DNA from 3 places in the Clostridium thermobutyricum genome. Region 2 is predicted to be linked to each of the others. Evidence: a T-box and tRNA genes for the amino acid it is inferred to sense, from the RefSeq annotation. Region 2 holds a T-box; the other regions hold tRNA genes.

Region 1 (6,351 bases), 410 kb from region 2:
TCTGAACAAATCACAGAATTCTCAAAAACTGAATTCTTTAATTTGCTTAATAAAAAACTTCTTTTAGGAAAAAAAATGCTTATATCTACAAATCTAGTTGCAGATGATTTAGATGATCGTTATGATAGGCGTACATCTTCAAGATTAATAGGTAATTTTAAATTTATGAGATTTTACACTTATGATTTAAGAATAGAGAAAAAACGTAGATTAAATATGAGAAATAGAAAATAGGAATAAAATATAAAACTAAAATTAGATTAAAATATAAAATTAAGCTATATAAATTTCAGTATTTATATAGCTTTTATTTTTTCAAATTATAATTATATATTTATTAAATATATAAAATATTATTACTATTTTACTTTTTTCACTTTAATTATATATGTAAATAAATCTTATATTTTATATAAAAAAAGAAGTAAGATTAAATCTTACTTCTTTGGCGACTCAGAAGGGGCTCGAACCCTCGACCTCCGGCGTGACAGGCCGGCACTCTAACCAGCTGAGCTACTGAGCCATATAAAAAAAATGGTGGTCACAACAGGGATCGAACCTGTGACCCCCTGCTTGTAAGGCAGGTGCTCTCCCAGCTGAGCTATGCGACCTAAAAATTGGTGACTCCTAGGGGAATCGAACCCCTGATACCACCGTGAAAGGGTGGTGTCTTAACCGCTTGACCAAGGAGCCATATTAAATTGGAGCTGGCAATAGGAATCGAACCTACAACCTGCTGATTACAAGTCAGCTGCTCTACCGTTGAGCCATGCCAGCAAATTGCATTTTGATAAGTATTGTCAAAATATTTTTATAAATTATATTGGCGACTCAGAAGGGGCTCGAACCCTCGACCTCCGGCGTGACAGGCCGGCACTCTAACCAGCTGAGCTACTGAGCCGTATTATAATTTTAATGGTGGTCACAACAGGGATCGAACCTGTGACCCCCTGCTTGTAAGGCAGGTGCTCTCCCAGCTGAGCTATGCGACCAAAAATTGGTGACTCCTAGGGGAATCGAACCCCTGATACCACCGTGAAAGGGTGGTGTCTTAACCGCTTGACCAAGGAGCCATATTAAATTGGAGCTGGCAATAGGAATCGAACCTACAACCTGCTGATTACAAGTCAGCTGCTCTACCGTTGAGCCATGCCAGCAAATTGGTTTTAATTTTTTATAAAATTATATTGGCGACTCAGAAGGGGCTCGAACCCTCGACCTCCGGCGTGACAGGCCGGCACTCTAACCAGCTGAGCTACTGAGCCATATTATAATTTTAATGGTGGTCACAACAGGGATCGAACCTGTGACCCCCTGCTTGTAAGGCAGGTGCTCTCCCAGCTGAGCTATGCGACCAAAATGGTGACTCCTAGGGGAATCGAACCCCTGATACCACCGTGAAAGGGTGGTGTCTTAACCGCTTGACCAAGGAGCCATATTTCATTTGTGTTCTGCGCTCTTATTTGTTTCGCGCTGACCACATAGACTATATTACATAAAATCATTTTAAGTGTCAACACTTTTTTTAAAAAATATTTTTTTTTTATTATTTTTAACACTAATCTTATTATGTAAAATCTTCGTAAACTTAGTATTTACAAGGCTTATCTCATTTTTTATTTTTCTTTAATTTTTATAAATTTTATTATGTTCTTTTTCATTATTTTTTATTATGTATAAAAATTTTTTTATTAATTATATTTTTTTCTAATGATTTTTATAATTTATTTTTCTACTTATTTATATATTAACGCCATTCAATTACATAGTAAACCTAACTTTCTTTATTTAAAATAATATTTTTTATATCTATAAAAGAAAAATATTTTTCTTTTATAGATATAAATACGATTTTAATTATTTTTTATTTACTTAACTATGATAGAATTTATTTAAATACATTTTAAATGAAGGAGAAATTTAAATATGATTTATCACTATTTAATAATAGTTGGTGGTGGAGCCTCTGGACTTATGTCAGCAATCCTAGCCAAAGATTATGGTATAGATGTAGCAATAATAGAAGGAACTGATCGTGTTGGTAAGAAAATTCTTACTACTGGTAATGGGCGTTGTAATATTTCAAATGCCTCAATAAAATATCCTTTTATAAATTATCACAGTACAAGAGAAAACTTTTTTCAAAATACATTAAATAAATTTTCTGTTGAAGATACAAGAAACTTTTTCTTATCTCTTGGTCTTCCAATAACAGAATTAGAAAATAATAAACTTTATCCACAATCACTTCAAGCTTCTTCTGTTGTGGATATTTTAAGAATGAATATAGAGGAAAGAAATATTCCTGTGTATAACAATTGTAAAGTGAAATCTATCCACAAAAAGAAAAACTTTATATTATCCACAAACAATGATGAATTTTTAGAATTCTCTTGTGGAAAACTTTTAATGTGTTGTGGAGGAAAATCAGCTTCCAAAACTGGCTCTGATGGCTCCTCTTACAAACTATGTGAAAATCTTGGTCACTCACTTATTAAACCTCTTCCAGGAATAGTTCAATTAAAATTAGATTATCCACACTTAAAAGCTATGTCAGGAATTAAATTTGATGGAAGAGTAAATTTAACTGTTAATGGCAAAGTTATTAGAAGTGAAGTTGGAGAAGTTTTATTTACTGATTACGGAATATCTGGTCCACCTATTCTTCAAGTTTCATCTACAGCTTCAAGAGCATTAAATAAAGGTCATGAAGTTATTATAGAAGTTGACTCTATGCCATATAAGAGTAAAGAAGAAATAGAAAATGAATTATATACTCATCTTGCTATGTTCTCTAATAGAAGTATATCTAATGCTCTAATTGGAGTTGTAAATAAAAAACTTATCCCAACTATACTTAAAGCTTCTAATATATTTAATATACATACTCCATGTTGTGAATTAGATTGGAAATGCCAATCAGATTTAATTAATAAACTTAAATCTTGGAAATTTAAATGTACTGGAACTAAAGAATTCCAAAATGCACAAGTAACTGTGGGTGGAATAGATGTAAAAGATATAAACTCAGAAACTTTAGAATCAAAATTAGTACCAGGACTTTATTTTGCTGGTGAATTTATAGATGTTGATGGAGATTGTGGAGGTTTTAATCTTCAATGGGCTTGGAGTTCTGCTTTTAATGCTGCAACTTCTATAAAAGATGTATTAAAATAGAATTTCATTTAATATTTTTATAATAAAATCAATAAAAAACCTTAAGCAAAATTGCTTAAGGTTTTTTAATTATTTTTTTCCCATTGGAATTCTAGAAGAGTTAATTCTACACCTTCTTTATTATATATTTTATGAAGTGTCTTCTTTGTTCCATCTTCCTCTTCTTTAACTTGAACTCCAACATGAATAGAGTTTCCATAGCTTACTTCTTTTTCAAATACTATTTTTATTCTTTTTAAATCGAATTCTTTTATTATATCTTTAGGTACAGACTCTAATGCCCATTCAACATATTTTACATTATTAACATGTGTATTTGAATCTATATCACTATATCTTATTTGGAACTCTTTAGAAAATTGTTCTTCTTCCATTTTTTCTATTTTTTCCATCTCTTTAGCTTTTTCTAAATCACCATCTTCTCCATACATCTTATAGTGTTCAGGCAATATTCTCATAGGTCTTCTTCTTTCTATATTAATTAAGAAGAATAAAGCTGTAGCTTCAACTAAAACCTCTCCATCTTGATTCTTAATAAGATAATCTCTTAATGCATAGAATTTTTTAAACCCTGCTGGTATTGTTACTACGCTTAATTTATCTCTATAGTTAGGATACTTATGTATCTTTATATCATATTTATAAAATACCCAACCTGCTCCATGCTCTAATTGATAATTTATTGTGTCTCCTACTGATTCGGCATGTGCGTTCCCAACATCACATAAAAAATATACTAATGAAGCTATTTTACATCTTAATTTGTAATCTACATCTCTATATAAAACTTCATAATCCTTAGTAAAGCTATTATCCATATCTAATTTCTCCTCAAAATTTATTTATATATATAAGTATACCAGTATTTGTTTATATTTATATTAAAAAACAAAATTTATTAACATTATATTTAATATTGAAAAAGAGATGCAAAAGCTTATCTTGCATCTCTTTTATTTATATTATTTGTTGTTTAAAGCTTCTAATAAAGCATCAATATTTAATCCGTGAACCATAGCTGCTTGTTCTATTGTTTCAGCTTGTGATGATGGGCATCCGATACAACCCATACCAAAAGACATTAAAACTTCTGCTCTAGTTGGATCCATTTTAATTACCTCACCTATAGTCATTTCTTTTGTTATCATAACTTTCACCTCTTAATGTAAAAATACATAATTATTATTCTATATAAGATTATATTTTATACATCAAATAAAGTCAAGTAATATACTCAGAATTAAAGTTCTTTAACTCTCATAGTTTGATCTCTCTTAGGACCAACTGATACTATTGAAATTCTTGTTCCTGTGAATTCTTCAATTCTTTCTATATATTTCTTAGCGTTTTCTGGTAACTCTTCATAGCTTCTTGCATCTGCTACACTTTCATCCCATCCATCAAATTCTTCATAAACTGGTTTACATTCTGCTAAATCTTCTAAACTTGCTGGGAAGTAATCTATAACTTCTCCATTAAATTCATATCCAACACAAACTTTTATCTTATCAAGCCCAGCTAAAGTATCTATTTTAGTTACTGCAAGTGAAGTTAATCCACTAACTCTAACTGTAGTTTTTAATATTACTAAATCAAGCCATCCACATCTTCTTGATCTTCCTGTAGTAACTCCATATTCATGACCTTTTTCTCTTATCCAATCACCAGTTTCATCAAGTAATTCTGTTGGGAAAGGTCCTTTACCAACTCTTGTTGTATATGCTTTAGCTATTCCAACAGCATTAGTTATCATAGTAGGTCCAACTCCTGAACCACTAACTACTCCACCAGCTGTTGTATTAGAAGAAGTTACATATGGATATGTTCCATAATCTATATCTAAAAGCATTCCTTGAGCACCCTCAAATAATACATTTTTATCTTCTTTTATTGAATCATAAACTTTAACTGAAGTATCTTTTACGAAAGGCTTTAATTTTTTACCAAATTCAAGATACATTTTTAAAGTTTCTTCAAAATTTTCTGCTTCTCCACCTAAAACTTTTGTTATATAAAGATTCTTTGCTTCCATATTTTCTCTTAATTTTTCTTCAAAAACTTCTGGATGCATAAGATCACAAACTCTTATTCCACATCTTTCAAATTTATCTGTATAACATGGTCCTATTCCTTTACCAGTAGTTCCAATGTCATTTTTACCTCTAGCTTTTTCTTTTAATCTATCTAATGTTTTGTGATAAGGCATTATTAATTGTGCTCTATCACTTATCATTAATTTCTCTGGTGTAACCTTAACTCCAACACCCTCTAAATATTCAATTTCTTCGAAAAGTGCTTTTGGATCAACTACAACACCATTTCCTATAACATTAACTTTATCATCATATAATATTCCTGATGGTATTAAATGAAGTTTGTATTGTTTATCTCCAACTTCAACAGTATGACCTGCGTTATTTCCTCCTTGGAATCTAACAACTACATCTGCATCTTCTGCTAGATAGTCTGTCATCTTTCCTTTTCCTTCATCTCCCCATTGAGCTCCTAATACTATAAATGCTGACATTATATTTGCCTCCTTCAGATCAATTAAATAATCTATTCTTAAATTTTATGGAGTTAGATTATATAAATTATTATTCGCAATAATCATAAATATAAACCTCTTTTGGATTTTCTCTCCCATAAACAATAGTAGCAAAATGGAGGTTATAGGTCAATGAAAAATCGAATTATTTTTATAAATTTTAATAAAATATTCGGATGTTTTATTATTATATTAAATTTTTATTATAAAAAAAACCTTAGAGCCTGTGGAACTCTAAGGTTTTACTTCTTAATTTTTTAAATTAAGAGGAGTTTTATTTATGTGTGTGTTCTATGTGGTTCGTGTTAACCAATACCCTGTCCAGTTGATATTGATTATCATTGATTTAATTATAGAATCTTTTTAAAATTTTGTCAACAATTTTATTACATATTTTTAGATTTATTTGCGCAAGTTTCAATTGCACTTATAATAGTATTTCTAATGCCATTTTTCTCAAGGTCTGCAACTGCTTCTATAGTAGTTCCTCCTGGAGAACATACCATATCTTTTAATACTCCAGGATGACATCCTGTTTCTAATACCATTTTTGCTGATCCCAATACACTTTGAGCTGCTAACTTATAAGCCTTATCTCTTGATAGACCTAATTTAACACCACCATC
Region 2 (6,351 bases):
TATATAAACTAGTTCTTCCTCTTTACTAACAACCTTCCCATTAACTTCTACTTTTTGACCTTTTTTTATTTTCTGACCCATTAATGCTTTTTCACCATCAACGTAAACTTTACCTTCTTCAACTAATTTATCTGCTTCTCTTCTTGAGCAATATCCAGTTTCAGCTATATATTTATTTAATCTAATCTCTTCTGGTCTATCCTCATGAATTATAACCTTTTGATTAACCTTTTTGCTAGTTTCCTTTTCTTTTCCTCTTTTGTTTATATATTTGTATCTAGTTCTATTCATTAATCTTCTTCCTTTTGGTTTTTTATTATTGTGTATAACTTATGTTGTATACCATTATTATTTATATCTACATTTATCTTATTCTTATAAATATATTCACCTGTTTTCTTTAATGTTTTTATATTAACAGATGTTCCATTTATAGTTATTAACAATCCCTTTTCAGGCATCATTTTATTTTTTTCCGCATATTTTATTGTATCCAAAATTGCTGTATCTAAATTTTCTCCATTAGGTTTTATTTCATTTAATAAAGCTTCTCCCTTTTCAGTTTTTGAATATGAATATAAAACTTTATTAAATCTATTTGTTTCCATTTTAATTTGAGATGTTGTGTGAATCATTATAGTTGTTATTTTTTTATTATACTGATAAAAGAACCCTCCTACTAGTACCACAATTATAATAAATCCTAAAAAAAGCTTTAATTTATTCTTTTTAAAAAAGCTTTTACCACTGCTATAATGCTCTTGTCCTATTTCTACATCTACTTTTTTTGTCTTTATAATTTCACCTGTACTAGTTAAAAGATTAATCGAATGCTCATTTTTCTTTATAACTAGTCCTTTACTATTCTGCTCTTCTTCCATAACACTTAAACTTGTTGAAGAATTTGTTTTTTCTAAATCTACTATTCTAAAATAATCCTGAATAAATTTATATTTTGGATTTGAAAATAAAATAGTATAAAAAATTATGTACTTTGACCATTTATCTATAAAATTTTTTCCTATTCTTGTTTTTCTACTAAGAAGACTTATATTAAGTTTTCTTCTTTCATTTAAAATTTCTAAAAGCTCTACATCATTAATTATAAAAAAAGCTAAATTCAAAATTAAATTCCTTACATCATATGTTGGATTTAATTTTGATAATTCTTTTATGTGCACATCATAAAGATATACTTCTTTTCTCAGTAAAGAAAGTTGTTCCCCTCTCTTCTTATCAAATTCTTTTCCTACAGATAATAAACTTGCTGCTTTTGAAAAAGCATATTTATTCCTCTTAAATTTTATCACAATACCCCATCCTCATATTTCTTTTATATATTTACAATTATACCCTAAAAATAAAAAATTTTTAACTAATATAGTTAATAAAAAACTATATGTTATCAATATTATACTTATTTTAATATACTATACTATAAATTATTTTTATCAGGATTAATTATGAGGAGAAAAAACGTGATTTATGTAGATTTTAAATACAAAAAAGCTAAAGTACCATACCCTTTCTTCTTTGTTACAAATATTTATGTTAAAATTAAAGAAGATTTTTTAAAGAGGTGATATTTTTATGCGTATTGGACTTGGATATGATGTTCATCGTTTAGTAAAAGATAGAGATTTAATATTAGGTGGAGTTAAAATAGACCATACTCTTGGACTTTTAGGTCATTCTGATGCTGATGTTTTAATTCATGCAATAATGGATGCTTTATTAGGTGCCTCAGCTCTTGGAGATATTGGTAAGCATTTCCCTGATACTGATCCAAAATATAAAGGTATTTCTAGCATAAAGCTTTTAGAAGCTGTTGGAAAACTTTTATATGATAATGGATTTACAATTGGAAATATTGACTCCACAATAATAGCCCAAAAACCTAAAATGGCTCCTCATATTCAAATTATGAGAGAAAATATATCAAATGCTTTGAATATAAATATAGACCAAATAAATATAAAAGCTACAACTGAAGAAAAACTTGGTTTTACTGGTGAAGAACTTGGAATATCATCACAAGCAATTTGCCTTCTTTTATAATAATTGGATTTGATTCTTCCTGTTTATTAATTTATAATTTTTCTATAAAGTTATTAAACATAATTTTATAATAAAGGAGGATATCTATTGTACTTTTGTGAGATTTGTAAAAAACCAGCTGATATACATCACATAGTTCATCGCTCTGAAGGTGGATTTGATATAGAAATTAACTATATGCACTTATGTAATGAACATCATAGAGGCAAAAATGGACCACATCATAATATTGAAAAAGATATAGAATATAAGATAAATCTTCAAAAGAAACTTTATAAAATATTAAATAAACCTTATTATTCAATTAAAGAATTAATGACTATTTTAAATGCATCTAAAAACATTGTTAAACGAATTACAAAAGATCTTAAACTTTATAAAGAAGGATATAAAAAAGATCATATAATTTTTTCAATAATGGGAAATTCTTATTATCCTGAAGATTTACTTCAAACTTTGGAATTACAAAATATTTGTAATGAAATATACAAAATAGAATAATTATATTTACAGTTTATATGTTGACATATAGAATTGTAATTACTATAATATATACAAAATCAATAATTAACGCATTGACGAGAAAGAGTATGTTATATAACTCACTTCCAGAGAGAAAATACATTAGCTGAAAGTATTTTTATTTGAGCATAACAGAAAACCACCTCCGAGCGACTTTAATACAGTCCGGTTTTATCACGTTACGATAATAAAAGTGATTCATATAATTTTATATGAATAATTAGAGTGGAACCACGGATATTACTTCGTCTCTATAGTTTTCTATAGAGTCGAAGTTTTTTTATTTTGAAATCAATTAAGAATATACAACGAGAGGAGTTTTAAAAATGATAAAAGTTACTTTAAAAGACGGTTCAGTTAAAGAATTTGAAGCTGGAGTTTCTATATTAGACATAGCAAAAGGAATAAGCGAAGGATTAGCAAGAAATGCACTTTGCGGAATGGTTAATGATAAAGTTGTTGACCTTAGATATATTTTAAATGAAGATGCAGAGGTTGCTATCTGCACTTTTGATTCTCAAGAAGGAAAAGATGCTTTAAGACATACAGCTTCACATGTTTTAGCTTATGCTGTTAAAAGACTTTTTCCAGAAGCTAAAATTGCTATAGGACCTGCTATAGAAAATGGATTCTACTATGATTTTGATAAAGAAAATGCTTTCTCTGCAGAAGATTTAGAAAAAATTGAAGCAGAAATGAAAAAAATAGTAAAAGAAAATCCTCAAATTGAAAGATTTGAACTTCCAAGAAATGAAGCTTTAGAGCTTATGAAGGATGAACCTTATAAAGTTGAGCTTATAAATGATTTACCAGAAGGAGAAATAATTTCCTTCTATAAAATAGGTGATTTTACTGATCTTTGTGCTGGTCCACACATAATGGCTTTAAAACCAATTAAGGCTATTAAACTTCTTAGAAGTGCTGGTGCTTACTGGAAAGGTGACGAAAAAAATAAAATGCTTTCAAGAATATATGGAACTGCATTCTTAAAAGCTAAAGACTTAGAAGAACACTTAGAAGCTTTAGAAGAAGCTAAAAAGAGAGACCACAATAAATTAGGAAGAGAATTAAAATTATTTATGACTGATGAAAAAGTAGGTCAAGGTCTTCCATTATTAATGCCAAAAGGAGCTAAAATAGTTCAAGTACTTCAAAGATGGATTGAAGATGAAGAAGAAAAAAGAGGATATATTTTAACTAAAACTCCTCTAATGGCTAAAAGTGACCTTTACAAAGTTTCAGGACACTGGGATCACTATAAAGATGGTATGTTTGTTTTAGGTGATGAAGAAAAAGATGATGAAGTTCTTGCTTTAAGACCTATGACTTGTCCATTCCAATATACAATATACAATGCTGAACAACACAGCTACAGAGATCTTCCATTAAGATATGCTGAAACTTCTACTCTATTTAGAAATGAAGCTTCAGGTGAAATGCATGGTCTTATAAGAGTTAGACAATTTACTCTTGCTGATGGACATTTAGTTGTTACTCCAGAACAATTAGAAGATGAATTTAGAGGAGTTGTCGATCTTATAAACTACGTTATGACTACTCTAGGAATAGAAAAAGATATAACTTACAGATTCTCAAAATGGGATCCAAAAAATAAAGAAAAATATATTGATAATCCAGAAGCTTGGGAATCAACTCAAGATATAATGAGAAATATATTAAATCACTTAGGAATAAACTATGTTGAAGCTGATGATGAAGCTGCATTCTATGGACCAAAACTTGATATCCAATTTAAAAATGTTCACGGAAAAGAAGATACAATAATCACTGTTCAAATAGATTTTGCTCTTGCTGAAAGATTTAATATGACTTATGTAGATAAAAATGGAGATAAAAAATTACCTTATATAATTCACAGATCTTCAATTGGATGTTATGAAAGAACTCTTGCAATGCTTATTGAAAAATATGCTGGAGCACTTCCAACTTGGCTTGCACCAGTACAAGTTAAATTGCTTCCAATCTCAGATAAATATAATGATTATGCTGATGAAGTAATAAGAAGCTTAAGAAATAGTGGTGTTAGAGTTGAAGGTGATTTCAGAGCTGAAAAAATCGGATATAAAATTAGAGAAGCTAGACTTGAAAGAGCTCCTTATATCATAGTTGTTGGTGAAAAGGAAGCTAATGAAAAATCAGTTTCTGTAAGAAGTAGAAAAAATGGTGATGAAGGATCAATGAATTTTGAAGAATTCAAAGCTAGATTATTAAAAGAAATAGAAACTAAAGAAATCTAATAGAAAAAGAAATTTTTCTTTCCACAATATTTTATAAATTTGTGGATTAATTCTCTCATTACTCTAAAGAATGTGTAAATAATTAATATTTTAATATAAAAAGACAGCTTATTTTAAGCTGTCTTTTTTATATTCCAGTTATAATATCTACTTTTTTTATTTTTATGTCTTTTTCTTCTGACACCACACATTTCTTTAAAAACTTTTTAAATATCTTACTTGTATCTTTTATGAAAAACTCATTTAAATCAAACTCAAATTCTTTTGTAGTTCCATTTATAGGACAGAAATAAATAACTTCATCTGAATAATTATCTGACATATATTCAACTATTTTTTCATCTAATACAGGTGAAATAACAACATATCCAGCCTCTAAATTTTTCTTCTTATTAGTTAGTGAATACATAGATATTCCTAAGTCTTTATCCTCAACCTTTTCTTCTTCTAAATTATATTTATTTCCATAGAACTCTAAAATCGATTTTAATTTTGCATCAAAAGAATTCCCATCAAATTTTTCTAATCTAAATTCCACATTTTCATTGTACTCTTTTATTATTCTTAAAATATCATCATATTCTAATTCAGCACCATTTATGCTATTTATATCAAGAGGTTGTTCTTCAATTATTATGTTATTAGCAAAATTTATTTTTTTTGCTTTTGAATCTTTTTTAATAGTTTCATTTTTATTTACTATAGGCTCTTCAATTTCCTTTTCTATCTCTTCTACTTTTTCTTCACTCTCTTTTTTAACTACTTTTTTATTTTCATTAAAATCACCGTTTTCTATATCCTCTATTTTTCTTTTAAGTTCTTCTTCATATATCTCTTCATAAGTTTTTATCCTTACATATTCACCTTCAAATTTAAATTTATTTGATTCTCTTAATACTTTTAAAATCTCTTCTTTATCTAAATGTGGAAACCATAAATTTAACATATTTATATTCATTTTCTGTAACTTAGATAACATAACCTCTAGTTTTCTTGATACATATTCCATTTTAACTTCCTCCTAAAAAATACCCTTGTTTATTATCGTATATATTAAAAAAAATTTTTATACAATACATAAAAATTTTCATAAACTATATTTTTAAAAACTCATTCTCAAAATCTATAATTATGTCGTTTATATCTTCTATTCCACCTTTTATTCCAAAGTTTAATATGCCACTGGTTCCATTTTGCTAAATTTAATGCATTATATAAATGTCTTCCCATTTTTAAATGTAATGTTTCCAATCCTAAATTCGTTAAATAAGCATTACATGGGTTAAGCCCATTTCCTAAATCTCTAATAAGTGTAACTCTAAGTTTGACACTATAAGCTTCCTCTTTAAAAGTCTCTACATATATCATTCCATGATAACTTAGATCTGGCTCTGTAAGTTCAGGAAACTTTCCATTATTCCAATTAAAATTTCCACCATCTATTATAATTCCTCCTATAATTTTGGCATGTCCATCAGAATACTTTATTGTAGAGTGAATAACAATATTTTCT
Region 3 (6,351 bases), 150 kb from region 2:
ATGAGTTATTTTTTCATTTAATCTCTCTAATATTTCAAAAAATCCTAAATTTTCTTTGTTCATTTTTATACATTCTAAAACTAAAAGCCCTATAGCCGTAGAACCTGATTTAGTGTCTATTATTTCCATATTAATACTTTTATATTTCTCTTTAAATTCATTTAATATACTTTTTCCTAAATCATGAGTTCCTGAAAGCTTACTTGAAAATGCAAGATAAATAAAATCTTCTCCATTTTCACACATCTCCTCAAAAACTTCATAAAAACTTACTGGTGATACTTGAGAAGTTTTAGGAACAACTCCCTTTCTCATATATTCATATACTTCTTCTAATTCTATAGTAACTCTATCATAATATTCTTTATCTTCAATTAGAACTTTAAGTGGTAAAACTTTAATATCATATTGTTCTATAATTTCTATTGGTAAATCGCATGTACTATCTACTATTATCCTCATAATAATTCCCCTTTTTCTAATCTCCTTTTTCCATTATATAACATTTAATTATATTTATATATCTAAATTTTTATAATTTCTGTAATAATTAAATAAATTTATCTTTACTTAATTATTATATTCATTGTAAATTTATTTAATTATTTAAGGATTATATTCCCAAGTTCTTATTTGAAGCAAATATACATTTTATTTATAAAAAAGACTCTTTCATTTTAGAAAAAGTCTTTTTTACAAAAATAAAAGGAGTTGAATAAATCAACTCCTTTTATAATTATTTCATTAATGCTTTTATTTCTTCTACTTTTGATAATTCTTCCCATGGAAGTTTAACATCAGTTCTACCAAAGTGTCCGTAAGCAGCAGTTTGTTTGTAGATTGGTCTTCTTAAGTCTAAGTCTCTTATTATAGCACCTGGTCTTAAGTCAAATACTTTTTCTACTATTGAAACGATTTGTTCATCTGATATTTTACCAGTTTTGAATGTTTCAACTCCGATTGAAACTGGTTTAGCAACACCTATAGCATAAGCTAATTGTATTTCTAATTTATCTGCAACACCAGCAGCAACTAAGTTTTTAGCAACCCATCTTGCAGCGTAAGCAGCTGATCTATCAACTTTAGTTGAGTCTTTTCCTGAGAAAGCTCCACCACCGTGTCTTCCCATTCCACCGTAAGTATCAACTATGATTTTTCTTCCTGTTAATCCACTATCTCCTTGTGGTCCACCAACAACAAATCTTCCAGTTGGGTTTATGAAGTATTTAGTTTCTGCATCTAATAATTCTGATGGAATTACAGCATTTATTACATGTTCTCTTATGTCAGTTTGAATTTGTTCTAAAGTTACTTTGTCACTGTGTTGAGTTGAAATAACTATAGTATCAATTCTTACAGGTTTTTCATCTTCATATTCAACAGTAACTTGAGTTTTACCATCTGGTCTTAAGTATGAAAGAGTTCCATTTTTTCTTACTTCAGTAAGTCTTCTTGAAAGTCTGTGAGCCATAGCGATTGGAGTTGGCATATATTCTTCAGTTTCGTTTGTAGCGAATCCGAACATCATTCCTTGGTCTCCAGCACCTACTGCTTCAACTTCATCTTTTTGACCTTCTTTTGATTCAAGAGCTTCATCAACTCCCATAGCGATATCAGCACTTTGTTCATCTATTGTAGTCATAACTGCACAAGTATCACAGTCAAATCCATATTTAGCTCTATCATATCCAATTTCTCTTATTGTTTCTCTTACAACCTTTGGAATATCAACGTAACAGTTAGTTGTTATTTCTCCCATTACCATTACCATTCCAGTAGTTACAGCTGTTTCGCAAGCAACTCTTGCGTTAGGATCTTTTGCTAAAATTGAATCTAATACTGAATCTGAAATTTGGTCACAGATTTTATCTGGATGCCCTTCAGTAACTGATTCTGATGTGAATAATCTTCTCATATCATTATTCTCCTTTCAAATCTATAAAAATTTTTTTATAATAAAAAAACTCTTCGATAAGAAGAGAACTAGTTGCCTATTCTTCTCATCTTGTAGATAAAATCTACAGGAATTAGCACCACACATATTAATTAAAATTAATTACTGTAGGTTGCTGGGTTTCACAGGGCCATTTCCCTCCACCTCTCTTGATAAGAGTTTAGTTATTTAATTTGCTTTATTTTCTTTGAAAATTGTAACACACTAAAATATAATAAGTCAACACATTATATATTTAATAAAATTTTATTTGAAAATATGAATTTTTTCTTAAGCAAGATAAACATAGAATATATCTTAGTAGTCAGTTTTTAACATTTATTTCATTTATATATTTTTAATGTTTTTAATATTTTCTCTTTAATATACAGTTTGTAATTTCTTAAATTTATTCACTATATCTATTATTATTACTATAATAATATTATTACATTTATTTAAAAATTCTAATAAAAAAAACGCTAAGATATTTCTTAGCGTTTGGTGGTGGGAGAAGGATTCGAACCTTCGAAGCAAGTTGCAACAGATTTACAGTCTGCCCCCTTTGGCCACTCGGGAACCCCACCTTATTTGGAGCTGGCAATAGGAATCGAACCTACAACCTGCTGATTACAAGTCAGCTGCTCTACCGTTGAGCCATGCCAGCGCACGTTTTCATTTTATTTTTAATGGTGGTCACAACAGGGATCGAACCTGTGACCCCCTGCTTGTAAGGCAGGTGCTCTCCCAGCTGAGCTATGCGACCTTAATTAAATGGTGGTGGGAGAAGGATTCGAACCTTCGAAGCAAGTTGCAACAGATTTACAGTCTGCCCCCTTTGGCCACTCGGGAACCCCACCAAAATTTATTTAATTTACGGAAGACCAACGTCCAACCGACAATAGTTAGTATATATTCATAAAGGATTATTTTCAACCTTTAAATTAGGCTATTTAACAAAATTATCATTATTTTTCTATGTTTTTCTCCAATTACTTAACTTTTATACTTATATGTGATTTATTTCCCTTATTTATATTTGCCAATGATTTCAAAAAATAACTTGCTATCCTCTAATAACAATCTTTCGCTTATTAAAGCTTTAACACTGTTTAAATCTCCACTTAATATTCCTTCTTCTATTTTCATCAAATCTATTGTAGATAATCCACTCAATAATTTATCTACATTTTTTTTATCTTCAATAGACATATTTTCATTTATCTTTTTTACAATCAATTTGTTATTTTCTTTTTCTTCTAATTTCTTAGCTCTTTCCTCTTCTGCTTTTTTGGACTCCTCTTCAATCTTTTTAGCTTTTTCTTTTTTTAAATCTTTTTCTATTTTATCTTGTTCTTTTTTAGAGTCATCTAATTCTTTTCCTACATTTGTATTATCTTTCATATTATTATCAGTTTCAATAACATTTGAAGTGTTTATTGCTTGATTATTTTTTTCAGTTGGTTGCCACCAAACTAAAAAATACATAGTTAAACTCGTCATTATAAAAATCATAAAAACTAATATCTTCTTCATTATTATATCACCTCTTATTTGAATTAATGTCCACTTTAAAGAATTTTATTCAAACATAAGCTTTTTCGTATATATACAAACTCTAGTGAATATATTATCTAGGGGGTGAAATCTTTGAAAAAAATAATTCCTTTTAATTATCCAACTGCTACTAATTTAATTGGTGAATATTTAAAAGAACATATAAAAGAAAATCTCGTTATAGTATGTATTGGAACTGACAAATTTATAGGTGATGCTTTAGGTCCTATAGTTGGAAGTATTCTTAAATTCAACAATTTCCCTTATCCAGTATATGGAACTTTACATGAACCAATACATGCCCTAAATTTAAATAAATTTCTTTCCTCAATAAATGAAAAACATCAAAGCTCTTACATAATAGCAATTGATGCATGCTTGGGTACTAATGTTGGTGATATATGTATTAGAGATCATCCAATTTATCCGGGAAAAGGTGTTGGCAAAATTTTAAAAGAAGTAGGAGATATATCTATAGTAGGTATAGTTTCTAAAGGTGATTCTAATAATTTTTTAACTTCTAATTCTATTAGACTTTCATTTATATATGATTTAGCTTGTATAATTGCTAAAGGAATTCTAAACGCATACAATTATAATCTTTCCGATATTTTAATAAAAGAATTATACTCAGATGATATATAATAATTAACATTTATATTGGTGTTATATAGTAATTAAATTTTATACTATTTAATTACTATACGCCTTATAAAAATTACTAAATGTCTAGTATAATGAATGATATTTTTCAAATAATATTATTAATAATTTAACCTAAATAATATTTCATAACCTATTTATATTTATTAATTTTAAATCAATATAAATACCTTTAATAAATTTAATCTATAAACTATGTCCTAAATAGTATTTTTATATTAAAAGATATTATAAATTTTATTTCTTCTTAATTTTTAATAAAAAAATAAGTGCTAAAAAGCACTTATTAATCAATTAATATAACTTCTCCATTATTTACTGAAGTATCTAATTTATCTATGTATCCTAAAACCATTCCGGTTCCTTCAGCAACAGCCTCAACGGAGTTTTCTGCTATTTTAACTTCTAATCCAGTTTCTTTTTGAATTAGTTTATCTAAACCATGTATTAAAGAACCACCACCAGTCATTAAAATTCCTTGCTCTATTATATCAGCAACTATTTCTGGTGGAGTTTTTTCTAATACTCCTTTGACTCCTTCAATTATAAGGTTTATTGGCTCTTTTAAAGATTCTCTTATTTCAGCCGAAGTTACAGATAAGTTATCTGGAAGTCCTGTTAACATATTTCTTCCTCTAACAACTGCTTTTGAATCATTATCATCTTCATATACTGATCCAATAGAAATCTTTAACTCTTCAGCAGTTTTCTCACCAATCATCAATTTATATTTATTTCTTATATATCTAATGATTGCCTCATCAAATTTATCTCCAGCAGACTTTATTGATGTTCTTATAACAATCCCTCCTAAGGAAATAACAGCTATATCGCATGTACCACCACCAATATCAACTATCATGCAACCATTTGGTTTTGTTATATCTAATCCAGCACCTATTGCCGCTGCTAAAGGTTCTTCTATAAGATGTACTTCTTTTGCACCTGAATTTCTTGCAGCATCTATAACAGCTCTCTTTTCTACTTCTGTTGCCATAGATGGTATACAAATCATAACTTTAGGTGTTGTAATTTTTTTATTGCCACAAACTTTATTTATAAGTTCTTGTAACATTTTTTCTGTAACATCATAATCAGATATAACTCCATCTTTTAATGGTCTAACTGCAACTATATTCCCTGGAGTTCTTCCTATCATTTTTCTAGCTTCTTCTCCAACTGCCAATACTTTACCAGTATTTTTGTTCATAGCAACTACAGAGGGCTCTTTTAATACTATTCCTTTGCCCTTCATATATACTAGAACAGTAGCAGTTCCTAAATCTATTCCTAGATCATTACCTCTATTCCATTTCCAAAACCACATCACTATTCCACCCTTTTCTTTTTTTTGAAAAAATTCTATTTTTTTCTACTTATACTTTAAATTATATATGGAATAGCTTATTCTTTCAACATTATTCAGCAGTTTTATACTTCATTTTAGTAGCTTTTCCACCTCTTATATGTCGTTCTGATTTATTAATTTCTAAAACAGTATGAGTTTGTTCAGCTATTGCAGGGTTTATCTTTGGTAGTCTTTCTGTCATATCCTTATGGATTGTACTTTTACTAACCCCAAAAACTTTTGCAGTTTTTCTTATTGTTGCTTTTGAATCAATTATATATTGTGCAACTTCTAATACCCTTTCTTCAATATAGTCTTTCATTTTGTACCTCCTTAGAGAATTCATCATTGTTATTAGTATTTTTATTAATCAGCCATTTTATTCAAATGACTGATTAATTTGATAACTTACTTTTTAAATGAAAAGTATTTTCCTGGATCAATTTCTTTATATTCTTTATCTTTAAGTTCATACATTCTTATGTGTAAAAATTCACATTTTAATGAAGCACCTAAACTTTGAGCTGTTTTACCAACTTTTCCTATAACTTGACCTTTTGTTACGTTATCACCTTTTTTTACTTTTAAGTTTGTATCTAAGTTACAGTATTCTGTTTTAACTCCATTTGTATGCTTAATTACTACAGTAGTCCCAAACATTACGTCATTATTTTTAACTTCATCAACTACTCCAGCTTCACCAGCTTTTACTTCTGTACCAATTTTTGCAGCAACAGAAATACCACCATACATTTCACTTCTCATTTTGTCTCCTGAGATTATCGCATCATCATAACCTTTGACAATCTTACCTTCAACAGGATTTATAAAAGAAAGTTTTGGTGTACTT

The links. The T-box of region 2 lies ahead of thrS (threonine--tRNA ligase). A T-box ahead of a tRNA ligase gene usually reads a tRNA of that ligase, here a tRNA-Thr.
Region 1: it has a tRNA-Thr gene. The T-box ahead of thrS (threonine--tRNA ligase) is inferred to sense a tRNA for this amino acid. The anticodon was not compared.
Region 3: it has a tRNA-Thr gene. The T-box ahead of thrS (threonine--tRNA ligase) is inferred to sense a tRNA for this amino acid. The anticodon was not compared.

Annotation. Positions count from the first base shown of each region.
Region 1 is NZ_KB850956.1:2,819,726-2,826,076, reverse strand. Features, by position in the region: gene HMPREF1092_RS13280 (ATP-binding protein) at 1-234, shown strand, start outside; tRNA gene HMPREF1092_RS13275 (tRNA-Asp) at 447-523, opposite strand; tRNA gene HMPREF1092_RS13270 (tRNA-Val) at 536-611, opposite strand; tRNA gene HMPREF1092_RS13265 (tRNA-Glu) at 619-693, opposite strand; tRNA gene HMPREF1092_RS13260 (tRNA-Thr) at 703-777, opposite strand; tRNA gene HMPREF1092_RS13255 (tRNA-Asp) at 825-901, opposite strand; tRNA gene HMPREF1092_RS13250 (tRNA-Val) at 917-992, opposite strand; tRNA gene HMPREF1092_RS13245 (tRNA-Glu) at 999-1,073, opposite strand; tRNA gene HMPREF1092_RS13240 (tRNA-Thr) at 1,083-1,157, opposite strand; tRNA gene HMPREF1092_RS13235 (tRNA-Asp) at 1,189-1,265, opposite strand; tRNA gene HMPREF1092_RS13230 (tRNA-Val) at 1,281-1,356, opposite strand; tRNA gene HMPREF1092_RS13225 (tRNA-Glu) at 1,361-1,435, opposite strand; gene HMPREF1092_RS13220 (BaiN/RdsA family NAD(P)/FAD-dependent oxidoreductase) at 1,927-3,177, shown strand; gene HMPREF1092_RS13215 (acyl-[acyl-carrier-protein] thioesterase) at 3,243-3,995, opposite strand; gene HMPREF1092_RS13210 (DUF1858 domain-containing protein) at 4,140-4,325, opposite strand; gene HMPREF1092_RS13205 (adenylosuccinate synthase) at 4,418-5,704, opposite strand; gene proC (pyrroline-5-carboxylate reductase) at 6,112-6,351, opposite strand, start outside.
Region 2 is NZ_KB850956.1:2,408,715-2,415,065, forward strand. Features, by position in the region: gene rluF (23S rRNA pseudouridine(2604) synthase RluF) at 1-291, opposite strand, end outside; gene HMPREF1092_RS11245 (anti-sigma-I factor RsgI family protein) at 291-1,310, opposite strand; gene ispF (2-C-methyl-D-erythritol 2,4-cyclodiphosphate synthase) at 1,591-2,058, shown strand; gene HMPREF1092_RS11255 (HNH endonuclease signature motif containing protein) at 2,146-2,559, shown strand; T-box leader at 2,625-2,836, shown strand; gene thrS (threonine--tRNA ligase) at 2,907-4,838, shown strand; gene HMPREF1092_RS11265 (hypothetical protein) at 4,966-5,847, opposite strand; gene HMPREF1092_RS16805 (PLP-dependent transferase) at 5,955-6,351, opposite strand, start outside.
Region 3 is NZ_KB850956.1:2,254,782-2,261,132, forward strand. Features, by position in the region: gene HMPREF1092_RS10495 (DegV family protein) at 1-462, opposite strand, end outside; gene metK (methionine adenosyltransferase) at 737-1,915, opposite strand; SAM riboswitch class I at 1,998-2,113, opposite strand; tRNA gene HMPREF1092_RS10505 (tRNA-Tyr) at 2,436-2,520, opposite strand; tRNA gene HMPREF1092_RS10510 (tRNA-Thr) at 2,526-2,600, opposite strand; tRNA gene HMPREF1092_RS10515 (tRNA-Val) at 2,624-2,699, opposite strand; tRNA gene HMPREF1092_RS10520 (tRNA-Tyr) at 2,709-2,793, opposite strand; gene HMPREF1092_RS10525 (hypothetical protein) at 2,963-3,469, opposite strand; gene yyaC (spore protease YyaC) at 3,575-4,135, shown strand; gene mreB (rod shape-determining protein MreB) at 4,440-5,480, opposite strand; gene spoIIID (sporulation transcriptional regulator SpoIIID) at 5,572-5,823, opposite strand; gene HMPREF1092_RS10545 (M23 family metallopeptidase) at 5,910-6,351, opposite strand, start outside.